One region of the Macrococcus epidermidis genome, then DNA from elsewhere that is predicted to be linked to it. Evidence: predicted binding sites of a transcription regulator. Region 1 holds the regulator's gene; each other region holds the start of a gene.

Region 1 (5,502 bases):
TTCAATACCGAGTAGCGTTTCATTAGAAGCAAATGAATTTAGACGGGGTACGATAACACCTATCATATTCGTGCGCTTCGCTTTTAAACTTTGTGCAAACTGGTTAGGCTTGAAACCCGTTTCCTGCACAATTTTATCAATTCTCTGTCTCGTCTTCTCACTTACTGAACCACCGTTTAAATATCTTGAGACGGTGCTTTTTGAAACGCCAGCGAGATTCGCAATATCTAATATATTATTCATGTTGCCACCCCTTACATATTGACTTTATTTTAGCATGTTTTAGAAATTCGTGATATAAAGAGAGTGTATTGATCATTGAATATCTAACAGGAGACTTTATGATTATCAAAACAAGACAACCTTCCTCTTCTTTGCTTCAGTTACACCACCTCAAAGGACGCAGTAATCTCGATTTATCCGATTATGAATTAGAATTAAAAGGCTATTACGGCGAGCAACTGCTTGATCGTATTGTTAGTCGTGTAAATTTTGGGAATGCATTAGTCATTCAGGATTTAAGATTGTTAGATGGTAAGATTGAACGACAGTTCGATACAATCGTTATCGTGAATCAAAGTGCATATATATTAGATGCGAAATACTATACGAGGGATTCTCGTTATCAAGATGGCAAATTCTATCACGGTTATAAAGAGATTGAAAATCCTGATTTACAGATCAGCAGATCTGAAACTTTTTTAAGGAATTATATATGGAAGCATTTCGGCGTGAACTTTACAGTTGTGGGGTTTTTTGTATTTGTAAATAATGATGTGACGTTTAAAAATGACGGTAGACATCCACGCTTGTTACACGCAAACGAATTGCAGTCATCATTTCATGAATTAAAGATGCACCCTGTAATGGAAGTGGATTATGATATTGCAGAATTGCTTGTGAAAGCACATCGATCAGAATCAATCCATAGTGTTGAACTTGATATTACAGAAGCTGTGTTTTTTAAAGGTCTGAAATGTCCGAAATGTGCTGTTGTGCAAGACGTAGAATTTTCTAATCTGATAAAGATGCCATGCTGTCATGAAATTTATAGTTTTAATGATGTGATGCACTATGCACTGAAAGAATATTGTGCAATTCATAAAGTGGGCAGTGTGAAAGTTGGTAAATTTACGAAGTTTATTACGGGAAGTGATGGGAGAAACTACAAAATCGAGCGTTTTATCAGGAAAAATTTAAAACGTACAGATAAAGAGGGTACATATCAAATTTGAGTTGGATATTAATGGGTATAGATGCACACTTCTGATTCCAAGTGGGCACTTGTTTGAAGTTTTTTCCTGTTCGTGCACACTTCTGATTCCATGTGGGCACTTGTTTGAAGTTTTTTCCTGTTCGTGCACACTTCTGATTTGATGTGGGCATTTGTTTGAAGTTTTTTCCTGTTCGTGCACACTTCTGATTCCATGTGGGCATTTGTTTGAAGTTTTTTCCACTAAACATCAAAAAACTAACCACTCTCCAGAGTGGTTAGTCCATTAGTTCTTCTTCAATTAAACGTTGTTCACCTTTTAAAAATTGACGATATCCAATCTTACTGATTTGTATGCTCACTTCGTATAATAACAACATTGGAAATGAGAACATCAAATATGAAATTAAATCCGGCGGTGAAATTAATGCAGTAATCACAAATAAAGCAAAATACGCGTATTTTCGATTTTTCTTTAAGAACATCGGTGTTACAATACCAAGTCTTGTTAAAAACAACAACAGTATCGGTAACTGGAACAAGAATCCGAATGGAATCGTAAATCTCAGCATTTCATTGAAATACTCCCTAACACCGATCATCTGATTAACACCCATCTCACTCGCAAGTCCAATCGTGAACTGAATCAAATAAGGAAATACATAAAAATAACTAAAACTAAGTCCTGCTAGAAATAAAATTAAACTGATTGGAATGTATGATAATGTTGCACGGCGTTCTTTTGGATGTAATCCCGGAGAGATAAATGCCCATAACTGATATAAAATGACTGGAGATATAATGATCAATGCAATAATCATAATCACTGTAATATAAATCGTTAACGGATCACTAACTTTAAAATAATGCAACTCAATACCTTTAGGAACATCATCTTTTGTTAAGAATTTAGTAACAGGTTTACCAAAGTAAAATCCTACTGCCGTCCCAGCTACTAAACAATAGAGCACGACCATAATGCGTTTACGCAATTCATCCAAATGCTCAACAACGGTTAAATCATCTTTATTCATCAAAGGAATGGACCTCCTCATAAAAAAACGGCAAACACTGTCGCCGTTTTGAATTTCTAAATTATTTTACGTCTTTATTATCTTTGTCATGATCTTTCATAATACCATCTGTTGCATCTTTAAATTCTTTTAAAGATGTACCCATCGCACGACCGAATTCTGGTAATTTCTTAGGTCCGAAAATAATTAACGCGATAATCCCTAAGAAAATAGCAATTGCAGGTGATATCATACCAACTGTATTTACAAATAACATCTATTTTACCCCCTAATGATTTTTCATAAAGAATATTAGCGACTGTAATTCAACACCTAAATCGATGTGATGCACGTGCACCCCATTTGGTACTGTTAAACGTTCTGGTGTAAAGTTTAATATACCTTTTATTTGTGCTTTTGTCACTCTATTTGCCACGTCTTGTGCAACCGCACCTGGTACTGTTAATATTACAACTTGAATGCCTGTCTCTTCAACAATTTTTTCGAAATCCTTCATATCTTCGACAGTAATCTTCCCAATCGTCTTTCCGATAGAAGTTGAGCTTGTATCAAAGGCTGCTGTAATCTTCATGCGATCATTGATCGAGAAATTATAATTAACAAGTGCAGTTCCCAGATTCCCTACTCCGATAATTGCAACTTTTGTAATCATGTCCTGCTGCAAAGTTGTCTTAAAAAAGTTTAATAAAAAGTTAACGTTGTAGCCATATCCTTTTTTTCCTAGCTCACCAAAATAAGAAAAATCTCTTCGTATTGTTGCCGAATCAATTTGTAAGCCTTCACTTAGCTCCTTACTACTGACTCTTTCCACATTTGAATTATATAACGTATTCACAAAACGATAATATAAAGGAAGTCTCTTTAGTGTGGCTTTAGGAATCTTTATTTCGTCCTTTGACATCCTACTCACCTGTTTCAAGTAAATTTGTGATAGATTTCACATCACTTTTGATTATAACACTTAACATATTAATTGACTATGTGAAATTTCACAAAACTGATTAAAACATTCCCACCTCATCGTCCTTCATGTACAATGAAAGTGAGGTGAAATAACTTGATATTATTACAAGCAAGCAATTTAACTAAATCCTACTCAGGTGAAAATATATTTTCGAATGTGAAATTCGAAGTTAAATCTAACGACCGTATCGCTATTGTCGGAAGAAATGGTGCTGGTAAAACCACTTTAATGAAGATTCTAGCTGGTACTGAAGATTACGATACTGGTAATCTTTCAATGGCTAAAAATATCAGACTAGGCTATCTTACTCAGCAAATGACTTTGAATGCAGAAGGAACCGTCTACGAAGCGATGAAAAAGCCGTTCCTTCATCTGGAAAAAATGCAGCAGGAATTAGACAAAATCGCTTTGTATTTAAGCGAAGAAAGTCATAATGCACACACGGATGCATATCAGGAAAAATTAACGAGTTATGAGAAATTACAGCAACAATTTGAAGCTCAGGATGGCTATCTTTATGAAACAAAAATAAAGACAGTGCTCACAGGTCTCAACTTCAAACCTGAAGACTTTGACCAGAAAATCGATACATTTTCAGGTGGACAAAAGACACGTCTTGCTCTTGCTGAAATGCTACTTCATAATCCTGACTTACTACTTCTCGATGAGCCTACTAACCATCTCGACATGGATACAACTGCCTGGCTCGAAAATTATTTAACGACGTATGATGGTGCCATCGTAATTATTTCACACGACCGTTACTTTTTAGATAAAGTTGTTAATACAGTATACGATGTTGCATTAGGACAAGTTCAGAAATATATAGGTAACTATTCAAAATTCATTGAACAACGTAATCAATTTTACGAAAAGATGCAGGCACAGTATGAGCGACAACAGGCCGAGATTAAACGTTTGGAAACCTTTGTCCAAAAAAATATTACACGTGCGTCAACGAGTGGTATGGCGAAATCACGTCGTAAAGTACTTGAGAAGATGACAAAGATTGATATTCCGAAACAAGACGATCATTCTATGAATTTAAGATTTAATATTCAGAAAGAAACAGGAAATGACGTATTACGTATCGATGACCTTGCTATCGGCTATGATACGCCACTTGCTGAACATTTAAACTTAGATATAAAAAAACAGGATGCTGTCGCATTTATTGGGCCAAACGGTATCGGTAAAACAACGCTTATTAAAACCATCGCCAAACAGTTAACTGCACTACACGGTGACATTAAGTATGGTGCTAATCTTTCAATCGGATATTACGATCAAAAGCAAGCAGAATTTTCTTCAAATAATACTGTACTAGAAGAATTATGGCAGTACTATCCAACGATGCCTGAAAAAGATATTCGTACTGTACTGGGACGCTTTCTATTCGTTCAGGATGATGTTAAAAAGATTATCAATGACTTATCAGGTGGAGAAAAAGCGAGATTACAACTTGCTAAACTTAGTCTTGAAGAAAACAATGTGTTAATTCTTGATGAGCCGACTAACCACCTCGATATCGATGCAAAAGAAGTGCTGGAGGATGCACTTATCCATTATCCGGGAACCTTGTTATTTGTCAGCCATGATCGTTATTTCATCAATAAAATAGCGACAAAGATATTCCAGATGACAGATAAGGGTGGAAAGCTATTCCTCGGCGACTATTCATATTTTATCGAAAAAGAAGAAGAACGATTAGCGCATGAAAGCTTAATCGAACAGGAGTCAAAGCAAATTACTAAAGAAACGACTAACGATGACTTTAAAGCGAACCAAAAAGAAAGACGTAAACTAGAACGTCAATTAGAAAGTACAGAAAAAGATATTCAGCACCTGGAAAGTCAAATTAGTAGTATAGAGGAACGACTTACGCAACCAGAAGTATTTAACGACCATGAAAAATCTCATGCTTTAAATGAAGAACTTATTACATTAAATCAAACACTCGAACAAAAAGTCGAACAGTGGACAGAATTAGAATTGGCATTAGAAAAATAACCGGCATAGCCGGTTATTTTTGTACACAAAGTTATACACAATAAAAATCCTTTTATTACACTAATCCACAGAGTTATCCTAGTTATCCACAGAAAAAGAGTATCATATTATGATTAATTTTGTGTAATACTCCCTATTGACATTAAGTTATACACATTTTGTGCACAACTTGTGTACAAGTACATGTGTTCGCGTGGATAAAATACAGACAAATTGATAAAAATAAATGCTTAATTTTATATGTAAGTGGTATATATATTGTAGAAATTTTATTCAATCAG
Region 2 (5,502 bases), 600 kb from region 1:
CATACTGTCGGAAGACCAGCTTCAACACGTGGAAAACAGAATGTACATTTTTCTGCTTTATTCGTTTTCCAGTTGAAGTAAACCTTTTTGTAAGGACAACCGGTCATACAATAGCGCCATCCGCGACATGCATCCTGATCTACAAGGACAATACCATCTTCATCACGTTTATACATTGCACCACTCGGACAACTTGCGACACAACTTGGATTTAAACAGTGTTCACATAAACGCGGTAAATACATCATAAACGTCTGTTCAAAATTAAATTTGATTTCTTCTTCGATTTTTTCAATGTTCGGGTCAGTTGGACCAGTAATATGAGCACCTGCTAAATCATCTTCCCAGTTTGGTCCCCATTCTAAATCCATTTTCTTACCTGTAACTAGTGATTCTGCACGAGCAACCGGAGAGTGCTTTTTCTCTTTTGCATTCGTTAAATCAGCATAATTATACGTCCATGGTTCATAGTAATCTTTCATTTCCGGCATATCAGGATTATAGAAGATCTTACCTAAGGCAATCTTAGAAAGTTTAGAACCAGATTTCAGCTCTAACTTTCCTTTACGACTCAATTGCCATCCACCTTTATATTGCTCCTGATCTTCCCAACGTTTTGGATAACCGATACCCGGCTTCGTTTCTACGTTGTTAAACCACATATATTCAGCACCCGGACGATTTGTCCATGTCGTCTTACATGTCACACTACATGTATGACAGCCGATACATTTATCTAAATTCATCACCATTGCAACTTGAGCTTTAATCTTCAAGCCAATCAACCTCCTTCATCTTACGAACAGCAACGTAAACATCACGTTGGTTTCCGATTGGTCCGTAGTAGTTGAATCCATAACTAATTTGCGCATATCCACCAACAAGTTGCGTTGGCTTTAAGTGAATACGTGTCGGTGCGTTATGTGAGCCTCCACGTGTATCTGTAATTTCTGACCCTGGTGTTTGAATATGTTTATCTTGTGCATGATACATAAACATTGTGCCACGTGGCATACGGTGAGAAACAACCGCACGTGCTGTCACTAAACCATTTCTGTTGTAAACTTCTAACCAGTCATTATCATAAATTTCATGACTTGCTGCATCTTCGTTGTTGATCCAAACCGTTGGACCACCACGGAATAAAGTTAACATGTGAAGGTTATCCTGGTATGTTGAATGAATATTCCATTTACCGTGGGGCGTTAAGTAACGTAACACTAAACTATCTACGCCACCTTTAATCTGTTTATCCTTCGTACCGAATACCATAGGTGGCAGAGTTGGTTTATACACTGGTAAAGCTTCACCAAGTTGCTGGAATACTTCATGATCGATGTAGTAACTTTGACGTCCAGTTAACGTTCTAAAAGGTACTAGTCGTTCAATATTTGTTGTAAATGGTGAATAACGACGACCTAATTTATTAGAGCCCGGGAACACAGCTGTTGGAATTACTTCACGTGGTTGTGCAGTAATATTTGCAAATGTAATTTTTTCTGCTGCACGTTCTGCTGAAATATCTTTTAATTCCATACCTGTCTGTTCTTCTAAATCAGCATATGATTTTTGGGATACTTGACCGTTCGTTGCAGACGATACATTTAAGATAACATCTGCAACACGTTTCGCTGTATCAATTCTCGGCTTACCATTTTTCACTGTATCATCTTCGTAAGTGCCTACCATTGAACGTAACTCATCGTATTGTTCTTTAACGCTGAACGCAACACCGTGTGCGCCGACTTTACCATTTTCAAGTAATGGTCCAACAGACACGTATTTATCATATACATCTGTATATGTTCTATCGACGACTGCAAATCCTGGCATCGTCTTACCTGGAATCGGTTCTACTTCGCCTTTTGTCCAATCTTTGACAATACCCATCGGTGTTGAAATTTCTTGTTGTGAATCATGTGCAAGTGGTGCTGTTACGACATCTTTAAACGTACCTGGTAAATGACGTTCTGACATTTCAGAGAATGTCTTCGCGATAGATTTGTAAATATCCCAGTCACTTCTAGATTCCCAAAGTGGGTCAACAGCTGGATTGAACGGATGTACGAATGGATGCATATCTGTTGAAGATAAGTCATGTTTTTCGTACCATGTTGCTGCCGGTAATACAACATCTGCATATAAAGGTGTTGTTGTCATACGGAAATCAAGTGCTACAAGTAAATCTAATTTACCTTCAGTATCTTCTCTCCATGTGATTTCTTCTGGTTTCTCTCGTTCATTTGGTTCTGCAAGTAAGCCGTGTTTCGTACCTAATAAATGCTTCATAAAGTACTCTTGCCCTTTCGCTGAACTCGAAATTAAGTTTGAACGCCATACGAATAAAGTTTTCGGGTGGTTTTGTTTCGCGTCCGGATCTTCTACTGCAAATTTTGTTTCACGTGATTTTACAGATTCAACAGCACGTTTTAATACTTCTTCATTCGTGAAGTTACCAGCGTCACGTGCATCTTCACCGAATAACAGACTATTCTTATCGAACTGTGGATATGATGGTAACCATCCTAAACGTGCAGCTAATACGTTGTAATCTGCTGGGTGCGTATATTTTACGTTTTCAGCTAATGGAGATGTTAAAGTATCTACACCCGCTTCTTCATATTTCCATTGGTCTGTCGCAAAGTAGAACCAACTTGTCGCATTTTGTAGACGTGGTGGTGCTGACCAGTCTTTTGCGAATGCGATTGTTGACCAGCCTTCAATTGGACGACATTTTTCCTGACCAACATAATGTGCCCAACCTCCACCGTTTACACCTTGCGTTGCACAAAGTGTTACTAAGTTTAATACTGAACGGTAAATCGTATCTGAGTTAAACCAGTGGTTTATACCTGCACCCATGATAATCATCGAGCGGCCACCAGTATCAATTGCGTTTTGTGCAAATTCACGTGCAATTTGGACCACAACTGAAGGTTTAACGCCTGCTACTTTTAATTGCCATGCTGGTGTGTAGATTGAAGTTTCATCGTCATAACCTTTCGCTTCTAAATTCGTATTGAATCGATTAACACCGTATTGAGATAACATTAAATCGTAAATCGTTGCAACGTATTTTATTTCTCCATTTGCTAATGTTACTTTCTTCGCAGCAATCGGACGTTTGAATGTACCGTTGCCTGCGTTATCAAAGAACGGGAATACAATTTCAACAACTTCATATTCATTATCTTTAATCGTCATTGATGGATCAATTTTTGTACCATCTGCTGTTTCTAATTTAATATTCCATTTCACATCTTTTTCCCAACGTTGTCCCATTGTTCCATTCGGTACAACGATTTGCTTGGAAATATCATCGAACACCACAGGTTTCCATTCGCTATGTTCACTTGTGTCACCTAAATCACTTGAACGTAAGAAACGGCCTGCTTTTAAAGTATCTTCATGTTCATCTAACATTATTAAGAAAGGCATATCTGTGTATTGTTTTGCGTAGTTAATAAACATCGGTTCTTGTCTTTGTTCATAGAACTCATCTAAAATAACGTGCGTCATTGCTTGTGCAAGAGCAGCATCTGTACCTGGGTTTGGTGCTAACCAGTTATCTGCGAATTTTACGTTTTCAGCATAGTCTGGTGCTACAGAAACCACTTTCGTCCCTTTGTATCGAACTTCAGTCATAAAGTGAGCATCTGGCGTACGCGTTAATGGTACGTTAGAACCCCACATAATAATATATCCTGCATTGTACCAGTCACTTGATTCAGGTACATCTGTTTGTTCACCCCAAATTTGTGGTGATGCTGGTGGTAAATCAGCATACCAATCGTAGAATGATAACATTTCTCCACCAAGTAAAGAGATGAAACGTGCCCCAGCTGCGTAACTGATCATACTCATTGCTGGAATCGGCGTAAAACCTGCGATACGGTCTGGGCCATATTTCTTGATTGTGTAAATCAATTGAGATGCGATCAGTTGCGTCACTTCTCTCCAATTGACACGGACATGTCCGCCCATACCACGTGCCTGCTTATAGCTACGTGCTTTTTCTGGATCTTCAACGATTGATTGCCAAGCACGAACAGGGTCTCCGTGTTCTTGTAAAGCTTGTTGCCAAAGGCGCCATAATACACCACGTACATATGGAAACTTAATACGTAATGGTGAATATTCGTACCATGAGAATGATGCGCCACGCGGACAACCACGTGGTTCAAATTCAGGCATATCAGGTCCACATGAAGGATAATCAATTTGTTGATTTTCCCAAGTGATAATGCCGTTTTTCACAAACACTTTCCATGAACATGATCCTGTACAGTTTACCCCGTGTGTCGTACGTACTACCTTATCGTGGCTCCAGCGTTGTCTATACATTTTCTCCCATTCACGACTCTTCTCTTCTAAAACTGACCAATTGCCATTAAATCTTTCTGTAGGTTTAAAAAAACGTAATCCCGTACCAATTGCCATTCATAACACTCCTTTAATTGCAGTTTTGCCCTCTTATCATAGATTATGAAACGTTTCACAAATGATTACTATTGGGGATTTCCCTAAGCATGTAGGGTAATCCCCAGAACAAACAATTGTAGGAGCAAGTCAATTACAACATATAATTTTAAAATGTACTGTAATATAATATGTATATAGGAGTTGATTGAATGAGTCATGAAGTATATCAACATAAAAAAATGATGAAATATATAGATGGTAAATTTATAAATGTTGAGGATTCAATTGCGAATGAATTTCCATTGACGTTATATGTGAATAAAGAGGAATTCGCTACAATTGTATGTACACCGAAGTATTTAAGAGAACTTACGATGGGTTTCCTAGCATCTGAAGGCGTTATCAGAAAACATAGTGACATAAAAAATTTTCATCTTGATGATTCTAAAGGATTATGTCATATCGAATTAGCGCATGAAGTGGATACAACACAAAGTCAATTTACAAAACGCATGATTAGTTCTTGCTGTGGTAAAAGTCGCCAGTTTTATTTTGTCAATGATATGAAAACGTCAAAAGTTGCTACGACAACACGTTCAATCAAACCTGATGAAATCTTTCATTTGATGCATACGATGCAAAGTCAAAGTACAGATTTTAAAGTGACTGGTGGTCTGCACAATGCTGCACTCAGTGATGGACAAGATTTCTACTTACACCGCAATGATATCGGTCGCCATAATGCACTCGACAAACTGTACGGGCACTGTATATTAAATAACATCTCAATAAAAGATAAAATACTCATCTTTTCTGGCAGAATATCTTCAGAAATTTTAATAAAAGCTTCTAAAATTGGGGTCGGTATAATATTAAGTAAATCTGCACCTACCGATTTAGCAATAGGACTTGCTGAAGACTTAAATATTACTGCTGTAGGTTTTGTACGAAATGATACATTTAATGTATACAGCCATCCTGAAAGAATAATAACTGAATAAATAAAGTAGAGGACTTAATCATTAAGTCCTCTACTTTATTTTAATTGAATCGTACCAGCTAACTTTAGCTGCCTGCCAT
Region 3 (5,502 bases), 990 kb from region 1:
AGTACTGTGATTTTTTTCATAAGTATCCTCATTAAAATAGTGTATTAATATATATTATGACATATACATTAACACACTACTGTAAATTTATTATTTTTATTTTGTATTGTAAGAAATTAATCTCACTTTCACTTTGTCAGTTTGCAGATTGACGTCAGCATCTTTCGGTGTTGTTACTGTTACATCCGTTAAATCATCAGATTCATTGAATTCATAAGTAACTAAATAACTTTCAAAATCCTGATCAAAGTTTGGTTTCTGTGCAACGATGCGATTGATATCTCCGTAGCTATCTTTAACAGTATAACCCGTGATTGCTTCAAGTTCACGCGCTATCTCTGATAATGTAAATGATTTACCTTCCAGCAGTACAAATTTCTCTTCATGCATATTGAACGCCTCCGTAGTCTTTTCTTCTATATTCCCGATTCTATCAGTAAAAAACATTCAAAATATCCATCTTTTTAACTACTGAATTACATATCCTTTTGACTGCGTATCTGTTTTATCATTCATATCTTGTGATTGGGATACGCCACCTTTAATAAACAGAAGCGCTTTACCAGTTTCAACTTTTTTATAATCTTCCTTATTAATTGCGATTGATTTATAGCTTATCGTTTTTTCCTTTGGCGCATATTCAGTATAGTTATTTTTACTTTTCTTCATTGAACTTTCCTGTAATTCTGGTGGTATGAAAGAAGCGTTCTCAGAAAATATTTTCTTATCTCCTAAATCCAGGACACCGATATTATTATAATATAACGGCTTATCTAAAGTATTCTCTGCAGTTACTTCATAGATTAGTACATAACCTTCTGTCTCACCATCAAATAGAACGACCTGATCTTTAGGCATATCTGTTACTTTAAATATTTGTATACGGTTAATTGATGTCTTCATGCCGGCATCATTAAAATCCAGACCGACGTTACGAATCGATTTAATCGTTTGAATTTTACCATTTGTACTTGCTGCAATTGTATTGGGCATGGTTGCTTTATTTCTTGCCTGTGCTATTTTCTTTTCTTTTTGTGCACGCACTTTAGCTTCCTGTTCAGCTTTTTGTTTTGCGATTAATCGATTGCGTCTATCGATAGCCTCCTGCTTTTTCTTCGCAGCTTCTTCACGCTTAATCTGTGCTTTTATTTCAGCTTCTTTTTCTTTTTTCAGCGTATCTATTTCAGACTGCTTTTCTTTAATTTCTTTATCAATCGATTTATTATCTTCCTGTAACGATTTATATTCTTTTTCTGATTTATCTTTTTGCTGCTTTAATGATTCAATATCTTTTTTAATTGCTGTTGTATCATCATTACTACAGCCCGTTAAAAATAAAGCACCTGAAATTGCTAAGTACGCAAAGTTTTTCAAGTTAATCCCACCTTCATCATTCTGTCTTTATTTTAACATAGAATATAAATTTCGTATGGAATTAACATTTGGTTAAAATCTTATCTTTTGCTTTATAAAAAGAAATAACGAACAATAAGAATATATCAATACGAGGAGGAATATTTATGAAATATAAAATTATTCATAGCCCTGTATCAAAAAGCACACCGAATCACATGATTCTTCCAGTTATCGTCTATCAGAATGTTGAAGGAGATTTTACTGAAATATTTAAAAATAATCAATGGACAGATATATGGACAAATGGTGTATTTGACTATCATCATTTTCATCCTAATACACATGAAGTGCTTGGTATCGCTTCAGGTGAAGCAACTTTGATGATTGGTGGTGAATCAGGAAGTCAGTTAAAAGTAAAACAAGGTGATGCATTATTACTCCCTGCAGGCTATGGTCATAAACGTATCGCAGCAAGTGAGGATTTTAAAGTTGTCGGTGCATACCCAACAGATATTGATGTTGAATCGTTAACAAGTTATGAAGACATCCAAACAATTAACAGCACGATAAATAGTGTAATGTTACCAGAACATGACCCTATCGAAGGTGACAAAGGTGTAATGTTTAAAGAATGGCACAATATTTATCATTGTAGTACTTACGTGAAATAATGATAAAAGGAGCAGAAATTTAATTCTGCTCCTTTTATATTAAAACCACTTCTTTATTCGGAAATAGCCTATCATTCCAACCGTAATAGCAATCATCACAATCCATACTGCCAAATATCCGTATTTCCAGTGCAATTCAGGCATGACATCAAAGTTCATCCCGTAAATACCTGCAATTAAAGTCAGTGGCATAAAGATTACTGAATATATTGTTAAAATTTTCATGATATTATTCATTCTAAAAGAGTTCAGCGAAATATAATTATCACGAATATCCGCTGTCATCTCACGGGAAGATTCAATCATCTCTACCTGCTTAATTAAATGGTCATTAATATGATGCAGAAATATTTTCTGTTTCTTACTTAATGCCAATACTCTGCCTTCTAATAGTCGATATACTAAGTCGCGCATCGGCAATACTGTACGTCTAATCAATAAAAGATCTTCTCTCAAATCAAACGTCTCATCTATTAGATTCTCGGTTGAGATATCTACTGAATGTCTATCTTCAAACGAGAATACTTTGTCTTCTAAGTCATATACGAACGGGAAATAGTTATCGACGATGGCGTCAAGCGTTTTATACATCACTTCATTTGTCGTAACCTTTTCATTCGGCTTTTTGTTCAGCATTGAATGCCAGACTTTATCGACCTCTTCAGAAGCCTCTTTATGATAGGTCACAATAAGGGTTGAATTGATAAAGATATCAATTTCTTCAGGTTTCATCGTACGCAAGTCAATTGCATGAAAGACGAAAAATAAATAATCATCATATTCTTTATATTTCGGACGTTGCTTAACCGTCGTTGCGTCTTCAATAGATAATGGATGAAAGTGAAAAAACTGACTCAGTAGTAGATTCTCTTCTTTTGTAGGTTCACTCATATCCACCCACAGCCATTTCGGCGTTACTTCTATATCATAGGGTGAATCACAAACATGCAACGTATTCATTTCATCAATATAAAGCGTTCTAATCATTTTGCACCTCTATTATTTTTATCATTCGATTACTATGCTCTTTAAATTGATAGCCTAATCTCTCATTTAATTGTCTCATCGCAAAATTTTTAGGGTCAACGTCACTGTAAATAATACCAATGTGTTGTTCTTTTGCGATTGTTTCAACATAGTACTTAAGTTGTATCGCGTATCCTTGATTACGATATTTCGGATAAACAAATGTTGATTTAATATGTATTGCACCATCTATTGCATACCAAATATATGCACAGATTTTGTTGTTGTGTTCTATGACTGTAATCTGATCATGCTTATGCTTCATCAGTAATTGAATTGATTCATATCGCAAATCAATATCCAAAGGTGTTACCTTATATGATGAATCGTAAGCTAATGGGATATTTTCATGTAATGCTGCAATTTCTTTTATCTTATTTGTTTCAGTTAACGATAATTTTCTCATGTTATTTCACCTTTTTTATTGTACATGGATATGTTTGATAACTCCACACTAAACTTGAATGTTATTGCAATCTAAAGCTCTAACTCTTAGCTGTTATATATACAAAATTCAAAAAACTAGTGTGTACCATTACAGATAAAAAGCTTTAAATCAATGTTTCTAAAAAAATTAACCGTTTTCAAAATAAATGTGATTATTTTCACGAAAGTTGTTATAATAGTATTGTGAAGTAATTAACATAATGAAAATTTGGAGGGATTAATATGTTTAAAGAAGAAACTAAAAAAACACATGCTTGGGAAGGTTTTAAAACTGGTAAATGGAACAAAAGAATCGACGTTCGTGAATTTATCCAATTAAACTACACTTTATATGACGGTAAAGATGAGTTTTTAGCAGGGCCAACTGAAGCAACGAAGACATTATGGGATCAAGTTATGCAATTAACAAAAGAAGAACGTGAACGTGGTGGTATGTGGGATATGGATACAAAAATACCATCTACGATTACATCGCATGACGCAGGTTATTTAAATAAAGATCTTGAAACAATTGTCGGTGTTCAAACTGAAAAACCTTTCAAACGCTCTATGCAACCATTTGGTGGTATTCGTATGGCAAAAGCTGCTTGTGAAGCATATGGCTATGAATTAGATAAAGAAACTGAAAAAATATTTACAGATTACCGTAAAACACACAATGCTGGTGTATTCGATGCTTACTCTAAAGAAATGTTAGCTTGTCGTAAAGCTGGTGTCATTACAGGTCTTCCAGATGCTTACGGACGTGGACGTATTATCGGTGACTACCGCCGTGTTGCATTATATGGTGTCGATTTCTTAATGAATGAAAAACAAAAAGACTTCAATAACTTATCATCAGTAATGTCAGAAGACATTATTCGTTTACGTGAAGAAGTTTCTGAACAATATCGTGCATTAAATGAATTAAAAGAATTAGGTAATATTTATGGATTTGATATTTCTCGTCCAGCAGAAAACTTTAAAGAAGCTGTTCAATGGACTTACTTAGCATACTTAGCAGCAATTAAAGAACAAAACGGTGCTGCAATGAGTTTAGGTCGTGTATCTACATTCTTAGATATTTATGCAGAACGCGATTTAAAAGCTGGTACAATTTCAGAAATCGAAGTACAGGAAATCATCGACCACTTCATTATGAAATTACGTTTAGTTAAATTTGCACGTACACCAGATTACAACGCATTATTCTCTGGAGACCCTACTTGGGTAACTGAATCAATCGCTGGTGTCGGTATTGACGGCCGTCCTTTAGTTACTAAAAACTCTTTCCGTTTCTTACATTCATTAGATAACTTAGGTCCAGCACCAGAACCAAACTTAACTGTATTATGGTCTACACGCTTACCTGAAAACTTCAAAAAATACTGTGCAAAAATGAGTATTAAAACAAGCTCAATTCAATATGAAAATGATGATTTAATGCGTGAAAGCTATGGCGACGACTATGGAATTGCTTGTTGTGTATCTGCAATGAAGATTGGTAAACAAATGCAATTCTTCGGTGCGCGTGCCAACTTAGCAAAAACATTATTATATGCAATCAACGGTGGGGTTGACGAAGTAAGTGGCGCTCAAGTTGGACCAAACTTCGCTCCTATTACTGATGAAATTTTAGATTACGATAAAGTGTACAAACAATTTGATCAAATGATGGAATGGTTAGCTGGTGTTTATATCAACTCATTAAACGTGATCCATTACATGCATGATAAATATAGCTATGAAAGAATTGAAATGGCTTTACATGACACTGAAATTATTCGTACAATGGCTACAGGTATTGCAGGGCTATCAGTTGCAGCCGATTCATTATCAGCAATCAAATACGCTAAAGTTAAAACAATCCGTAACGAAGAAGGATTAGTTGTAGACTTTGAAACTGAAGGAGAATTCCCTCAATACGGTAACAATGATGCACGTGTCGATGATATCGCTGTACAATTAGTAGAATCATTTATGGGCAAATTACGTAAACACAAAACTTATCGTGATTCAGAGC
Region 4 (5,502 bases), 1.0 Mb from region 1:
AGAACGCGTGTTGCACGTAATGATAATGATTATGCGTATAAGTTTGTTCAGGAAGTTCGTCGTTATTATCCTTTCGTACCTTTCTTGCCAGGTAAAGCTGCTAAGAATATAGAATTTGATGGCTATAAGATTAAGAAAGATACGATGATTATATTAGATGTATTTGGTACATTGCATAGAGAAGATACATTTAGCGAACCAGAACGATTTAATCCGTATCGTTTTGATAATTGGGATGGTAGTCCGTTTGATTTGATTCCTCAAGGTGGAGGAGACTATCATACGAATCATCGCTGTGCAGGAGAATGGATGACAATTATCATTATGGAAGAAACAATGAAATACTTCGCGCAGGAAATTAATTACGATGTGCCACCACAAGATTTTACTGTTGATCGTACGAAATTACCAGGGCGTGTGAAATCAGGCATGCTTATAAATAATGTTAGATTGAATATTGATCGTACTAAATAGAAATGTATTTAAAAACCGTGCTCGATTGAGCACGGTTATTTTTAATCTTCTATCTTTACTTCGCCAGTCCAGTCATCCATACCTTGTTCTGCAACTGTAACGTTATAGCCTTTATCTTCTAAGTACTGACCAGCTTTCATTGCACGGCCACCTTTTTTACAAATAATAATATATTCAACATCTTTAGCAAGAGCAACTGATTGTGTTTCAATTTCAGATAGTGGAAGATGTGTAGCTTGAGGAATATGACCTGCTACAAATTCATCTAATTCTCTTACATCTAATATTACTGCATCTGTTCCAGTATTGATTGCATCCTGTATCGCGTCTAATGTGATTGTTTTTGTCATTTGTTTCACTCCATTCTTCATTTATAGTAATATCATACATATATTTAGTGCATTTATAAAACAATAAGAAAAATATAAGGGGGGTTATTCATGATATTTTTTACAAAACCATTTAAAAATCTAGAAGATTTTATTATTGAAAAACAGGATCAGTTTCAAGCGATGATAGATCAGCTTCAATTGATGGTGATATTCGGATTTTCTAGTCTAGTTATCTTGATGTTATCGATACTATTCTTCAACTATAGGATCTATCGTCGTATGAGTCAGTCACATATAGATCGAATAAAGCTGGAAGTAGAAAGAGAATTACTTAAAAAATACGATTTGGAATTAAAGCCGGAATATAAAGAAAATCTTGGCAAATCATATAAAAATATTGATCGTAAAAACGAGAAACTGGGTAATCAATAATTGTTAAAAAATTTTATTGTAATTTGCTTTAAATAAGAATAAAATGCAAGAATCGGTTGAAATCGATAAGTAAATGATTAGAGGTGCGATAATGCATATAAATCAGAATAAAAAAGTGAATATAGGGATGTTGTTAATCGCTCTTGGTATTGTATATGGCGATATAGGAACATCACCTTTATATGTAATGAAAGCAATAGTATCTGTTAACGGAGGATTATCAAATTTAACAAGAGAATATATTTTAGGATGTCTTTCACTTGTTATATGGACACTCACGATGCTGACAACAATAAAGTACGTGATGATTTGTATGCGTGCGGATAACCATGGTGAGGGTGGTATATTTAGTCTATATACACTCGTACGCAAGCAGAAGAAATGGTTACTTGTTCCGGCAATCATCGGTGGTGCTGCTTTACTCGCCGACGGTATTTTGACACCTGCAGTTACTGTGACATCAGCTATCGAAGGGCTACAGGAAATTCCTTATTTTTATCATAGTTTCGCATCTGATCAAAATAATATTATTATGATTGTTATCGCGATTATTACGGCTATATTTTTTGCTCAACGATTTGGTACAGGAAGTATCGGTAAAATCTTTGGACCGGTGATGCTGTTATGGTTTTCGATGATGGGTATATTCGGAACGATTCAGCTTATGCAGGATTTATCTGTTTTAGAAGCTTTTAATCCATTACTTGGCATTAAAATATTATTTAGTCCTGACAATAAGATGGGATTATTAATTTTAGGGACAGTATTTTTATGTGCGACTGGTGCAGAAGCACTTTATTCAGATATGGGACATGTCGGTAAAAAGTCAATTTACTACACATGGCCATTTGTAAAAATAATGTTGATTTTAAGCTATCTTGGACAGGGTGCCTGGACAATTCAGCATATTGGAGATACAAAGCATCTAGAAGAAATTAATCCATTTTTTCAGATTATGCCTGAGTCTTTCATTCTTTATGGTGTATTAATGGCGACATTTGCTGCAATCATTGCATCGCAATCTTTAATTACTGGAGCATACACTTTAGTTTCTGAAGCAATCCATTTAAAGTTTATGCCTAAACTGGATATTAAATATCCTTCGACAGTAAAAGGTCAAATGTATATTCCAACTGTGACAGCAGTTATCTGGTTTTTATGTATACTTGTTGTCCTCTATTTTAAAACGAGTGTCAACATGGAAGCAGCTTATGGATTAAGTATTACTGTCACAATGATGATGACAACAATTTTACTTTCTTATTATCTTAAAACGAAACAAGTCAATACATTGTTATTATATTTAACGATTGGCTTCTTCTTTATATTAGAATTCGCATTCTTTATCTCAAGTCTGGCAAAATTTATGCATGGTGGTTATGTGGCAGTGCTTATTTCTTGCTTGATCATATTTATCATGATCGTATGGTATAACGGTTATTTGATAAAAGATAAACAATCGCATGATGTTGCGATCGATGAATATTTAGGACAACTGAAGTCATTAAAACAAGATCGTAGTGTACCGAAATTTGCGACTAATCTGGTTTACTTAACGACGAATGAAGAGAATCGTATGATAGAGAAACAAGTGATTAAGTCTATATTAGACGGACGTCCAAAACGTGCTGATGTGTATTGGTTTGTAAATGTAAAAGTTAGTGACGAACCGTTTCAGGTTAATTATCGAATAGAAAACTTTAATACTGACTCAATATTTAAAGTTCAGTTAATATTAGGATTTAGAATGCACCAGAACGTCAATTACTATGTTAAGAACATTGCCAGAACTTTAGTTAAAACAAAACAGATGAAAGAGCAGTTCAGACCGTATGGTACTAACAATTTGCGAATTATTAGTGACTTTAAATTTGTAGTACTTAAGGACGAAGTTTTACTGGATGGTGACCTGTTATGGTATGAGCGTCTTATCCTTCAATGGAAGATTGCTATAAAACGATTTACTGCATCACCAGTGAAGTGGTTTGAACTTCCATCCAATGAAGTGATGTACGAAACGATACCGCTTACTACACCGATGACAAAAACGATACCGATGAAACGTATCGATTAATTATAAGCATATCAAAGCAACAGGGCATTTATTTGTCCTGTTGCTTTTTTTCTTGGAAAAATAGTTATTGTATATTTAGTGAGAATGCATTAAAATTATCTTGTGAAATAAATCACATAAGGAGATAGGATATGAAAAATAATACTCAGTCAACTGAAGCAGACAACTTTAACTTTCCGGAAACCGAAAAGTTTTTTTACGGAAGAAAGTTAATGGATGGGATACAGGACACAGTTTTAACGAAAGAAAGTCTCGTAAAAGATTTTTTTATCAGATATATATTTAGAGCGATGATGGCAGGTTTTATTATCGGATTAATGATAGTATTCACCTGGAAAACGCGCATTGATTTTACGCCATACATTGGTGCAGATCTGGCTAGTCTTGTCGGTGGAATAACTTTCAGTTTTGCACTAATTTTTATTATATTTACCTATTCGGAACTGCTAACAAGTAATTTTATGTATTTTACAGTTGGTATTTTCTATAAATCAGTGACAGTTCGTCGTGCATTACTTGTTTTTACCCTGTGTTTTCTTAGTAATATGATAGGTGGTATATTGTTGTTTAGTCTGTTAAAATTTAGTACAGTAGTATCAAATGATATGCTTGGATTAATGCGTATAATCGTTGATAAGAAGCTTCATTTATCAAATGGTGATATTTTTATTCGCGGAATATTAGCCAACTTTTTTATCAATATTTCTATCATCGTAACGATGCATTTTAAAGAAGCTTTACCAAAGATGGTTGCCATGATTATCGGTGTGACGATATTTGCATATATGGGATATGAACACGTTATCGCTAATGGCGTTATGTTTATCTGTTCTTTATTTTATCAATTCAACCCGGAGAACATCTTACCTATGCTAAGAAATTTATTATTTAGTGGTCTGGGTAATTATGTTGGTGGGGGACTATTTATCGGTTTATTCTATGCATATTTAAATGCTCCGAAAAGACATTAATATAAGAGGTGAATATTATTAAAGGTCAAATTATTAAAGCTTTAAGCGGTTTTTATTATGTGAAAAGTGAAGATGATAGCGCAATTTATCAATGTCGTGCACGAGGAAATTTCAGAAAAAAAGGTATAACACCATATGTCGGTGATTTCGTGACATTTCAAATAGAGAACGAAAACGATGGTTACATTCTTGAGATTCATGAAAGAAAAAATGCACTGGTGCGACCGCCTGTGGCAAATGTAGATCGCGTAATAATCGTCATGAGTGCAAAAGAACCTGAATTCAGTTTAAATTTAGTAGATAAGTTTATTACGATTATTGAATCTTATGATGTAGAACCTGTCCTTCTTGTGACAAAGAAAGATTTATTAAATGAACAGGAGATTAGTTTTATTACGACGCAGTTAAATTATTACGAACGTATTGGATATGAAGTAATGTTCGTTTCAAATCTAGAACAACAAAACTTTAATGATTTAATAAAAGGCATCACTGTGCTTGCTGGACAATCTGGTGTAGGTAAATCATCGTTTATCAATGCTTTAATACCAGATGCGAATTTGAATACTGGTGTTATTAGTAATGCGCTTAATCGTGGGAAACATACGACAAGACATGTTGAATTGATTCCATTAGATCATGGCTATATCGCAGATACACCGGGCTTTAGTTCATTAAATTTAGATAATCTTGATAGAAATACATTAAAATATTGTTTTATTGAATTCGCTGAACGTGCCAATGAATGTAAATTCAGAGAATGTATGCATATCAATGAACCAGGTTGTGCAATTAAAGCAGGTGTTGAAAATGGAGAAATTCTAGAATCTAGATATTTACATTATCAGCAAATGTTAAATGAAATAGACACGAGAAAGGTGAGATACTGATGAAAGTAGCACCAAGTTTACTATCTTGTAATTTTTTAAATTTACAGCAGGAAATTAAGCGTCTGGAAGAAGCAGGAGTAGACTATATACATTTTGATGTGATGGATGGCAATTTCGTTCCAAATATTTCTTTTGCTTTTCCAATCTTAAATCAAATTAGACAAGTTACTGATTTAACGATTGATACACATTTAATGGTCCAGGATCCTGAGCGATACATTCAAACCTTTGCTGAAGCGGGTAGTGATATTATTACCATACATGTTGAAGCAACAAATCATATTCATAGGGCAGTTCAAATGATTCATGCTACAGGGAAGAAAGCTGGT

What was found. The regulator Rex, encoded in region 1, represses fermentation and respiration genes when NADH is low (regulators of the CRP and FNR family bind a similar motif). The targets are predictions, from matches to a motif close to TTGTGAAATATTTCACAA.
Region 2: a site for Rex is predicted at 4,484-4,501, ahead of KFV12_RS01360 (nitrate reductase subunit alpha). Genes of this name have one in related genera too.
Region 3: a site for Rex is predicted at 3,682-3,699, ahead of pflB (formate C-acetyltransferase). Genes of this name have one in related genera too.
Region 4: a site for Rex is predicted at 3,413-3,430, ahead of KFV12_RS05790 (formate/nitrite transporter family protein). Genes of this name have one in related genera too.

What each region holds. Positions count from the first base shown of each region.
Region 1 is NZ_CP073819.1:2,133,124-2,138,625, forward strand. Features, by position in the region: gene KFV12_RS11405 (LacI family DNA-binding transcriptional regulator) at 1-243, opposite strand, end outside; gene KFV12_RS11410 (nuclease-related domain-containing protein) at 342-1,235, shown strand; gene tatC (twin-arginine translocase subunit TatC) at 1,492-2,247, opposite strand; gene tatA (twin-arginine translocase TatA/TatE family subunit) at 2,309-2,503, opposite strand; gene KFV12_RS11425 (redox-sensing transcriptional repressor Rex) at 2,516-3,148, opposite strand; gene KFV12_RS11430 (ABC-F family ATP-binding cassette domain-containing protein) at 3,305-5,221, shown strand.
Region 2 is NZ_CP073819.1:252,468-257,969, reverse strand. Features, by position in the region: gene narH (nitrate reductase subunit beta) at 1-776, opposite strand, end outside; gene KFV12_RS01360 (nitrate reductase subunit alpha) at 766-4,440, opposite strand; gene fdhD (formate dehydrogenase accessory sulfurtransferase FdhD) at 4,632-5,423, shown strand; gene KFV12_RS01350 (hypothetical protein) at 5,459-5,502, opposite strand, start outside.
Region 3 is NZ_CP073819.1:645,462-650,963, reverse strand. Features, by position in the region: gene KFV12_RS03540 (DNA-binding protein) at 1-20, opposite strand, end outside; gene KFV12_RS03535 (hypothetical protein) at 97-390, opposite strand; gene KFV12_RS03530 (DUF5068 domain-containing protein) at 469-1,374, opposite strand; gene KFV12_RS03525 (cupin domain-containing protein) at 1,521-2,027, shown strand; gene corA (magnesium/cobalt transporter CorA) at 2,067-3,014, opposite strand; gene KFV12_RS03515 (GNAT family N-acetyltransferase) at 3,007-3,459, opposite strand; gene pflB (formate C-acetyltransferase) at 3,723-5,502, shown strand, end outside.
Region 4 is NZ_CP073819.1:1,091,314-1,096,815, forward strand. Features, by position in the region: gene KFV12_RS05770 (cytochrome P450) at 1-474, shown strand, start outside; gene KFV12_RS05775 (rhodanese-like domain-containing protein) at 516-824, opposite strand; gene KFV12_RS05780 (hypothetical protein) at 915-1,238, shown strand; gene KFV12_RS05785 (KUP/HAK/KT family potassium transporter) at 1,330-3,312, shown strand; gene KFV12_RS05790 (formate/nitrite transporter family protein) at 3,444-4,283, shown strand; gene rsgA (ribosome small subunit-dependent GTPase A) at 4,298-5,173, shown strand; gene rpe (ribulose-phosphate 3-epimerase) at 5,170-5,502, shown strand, end outside.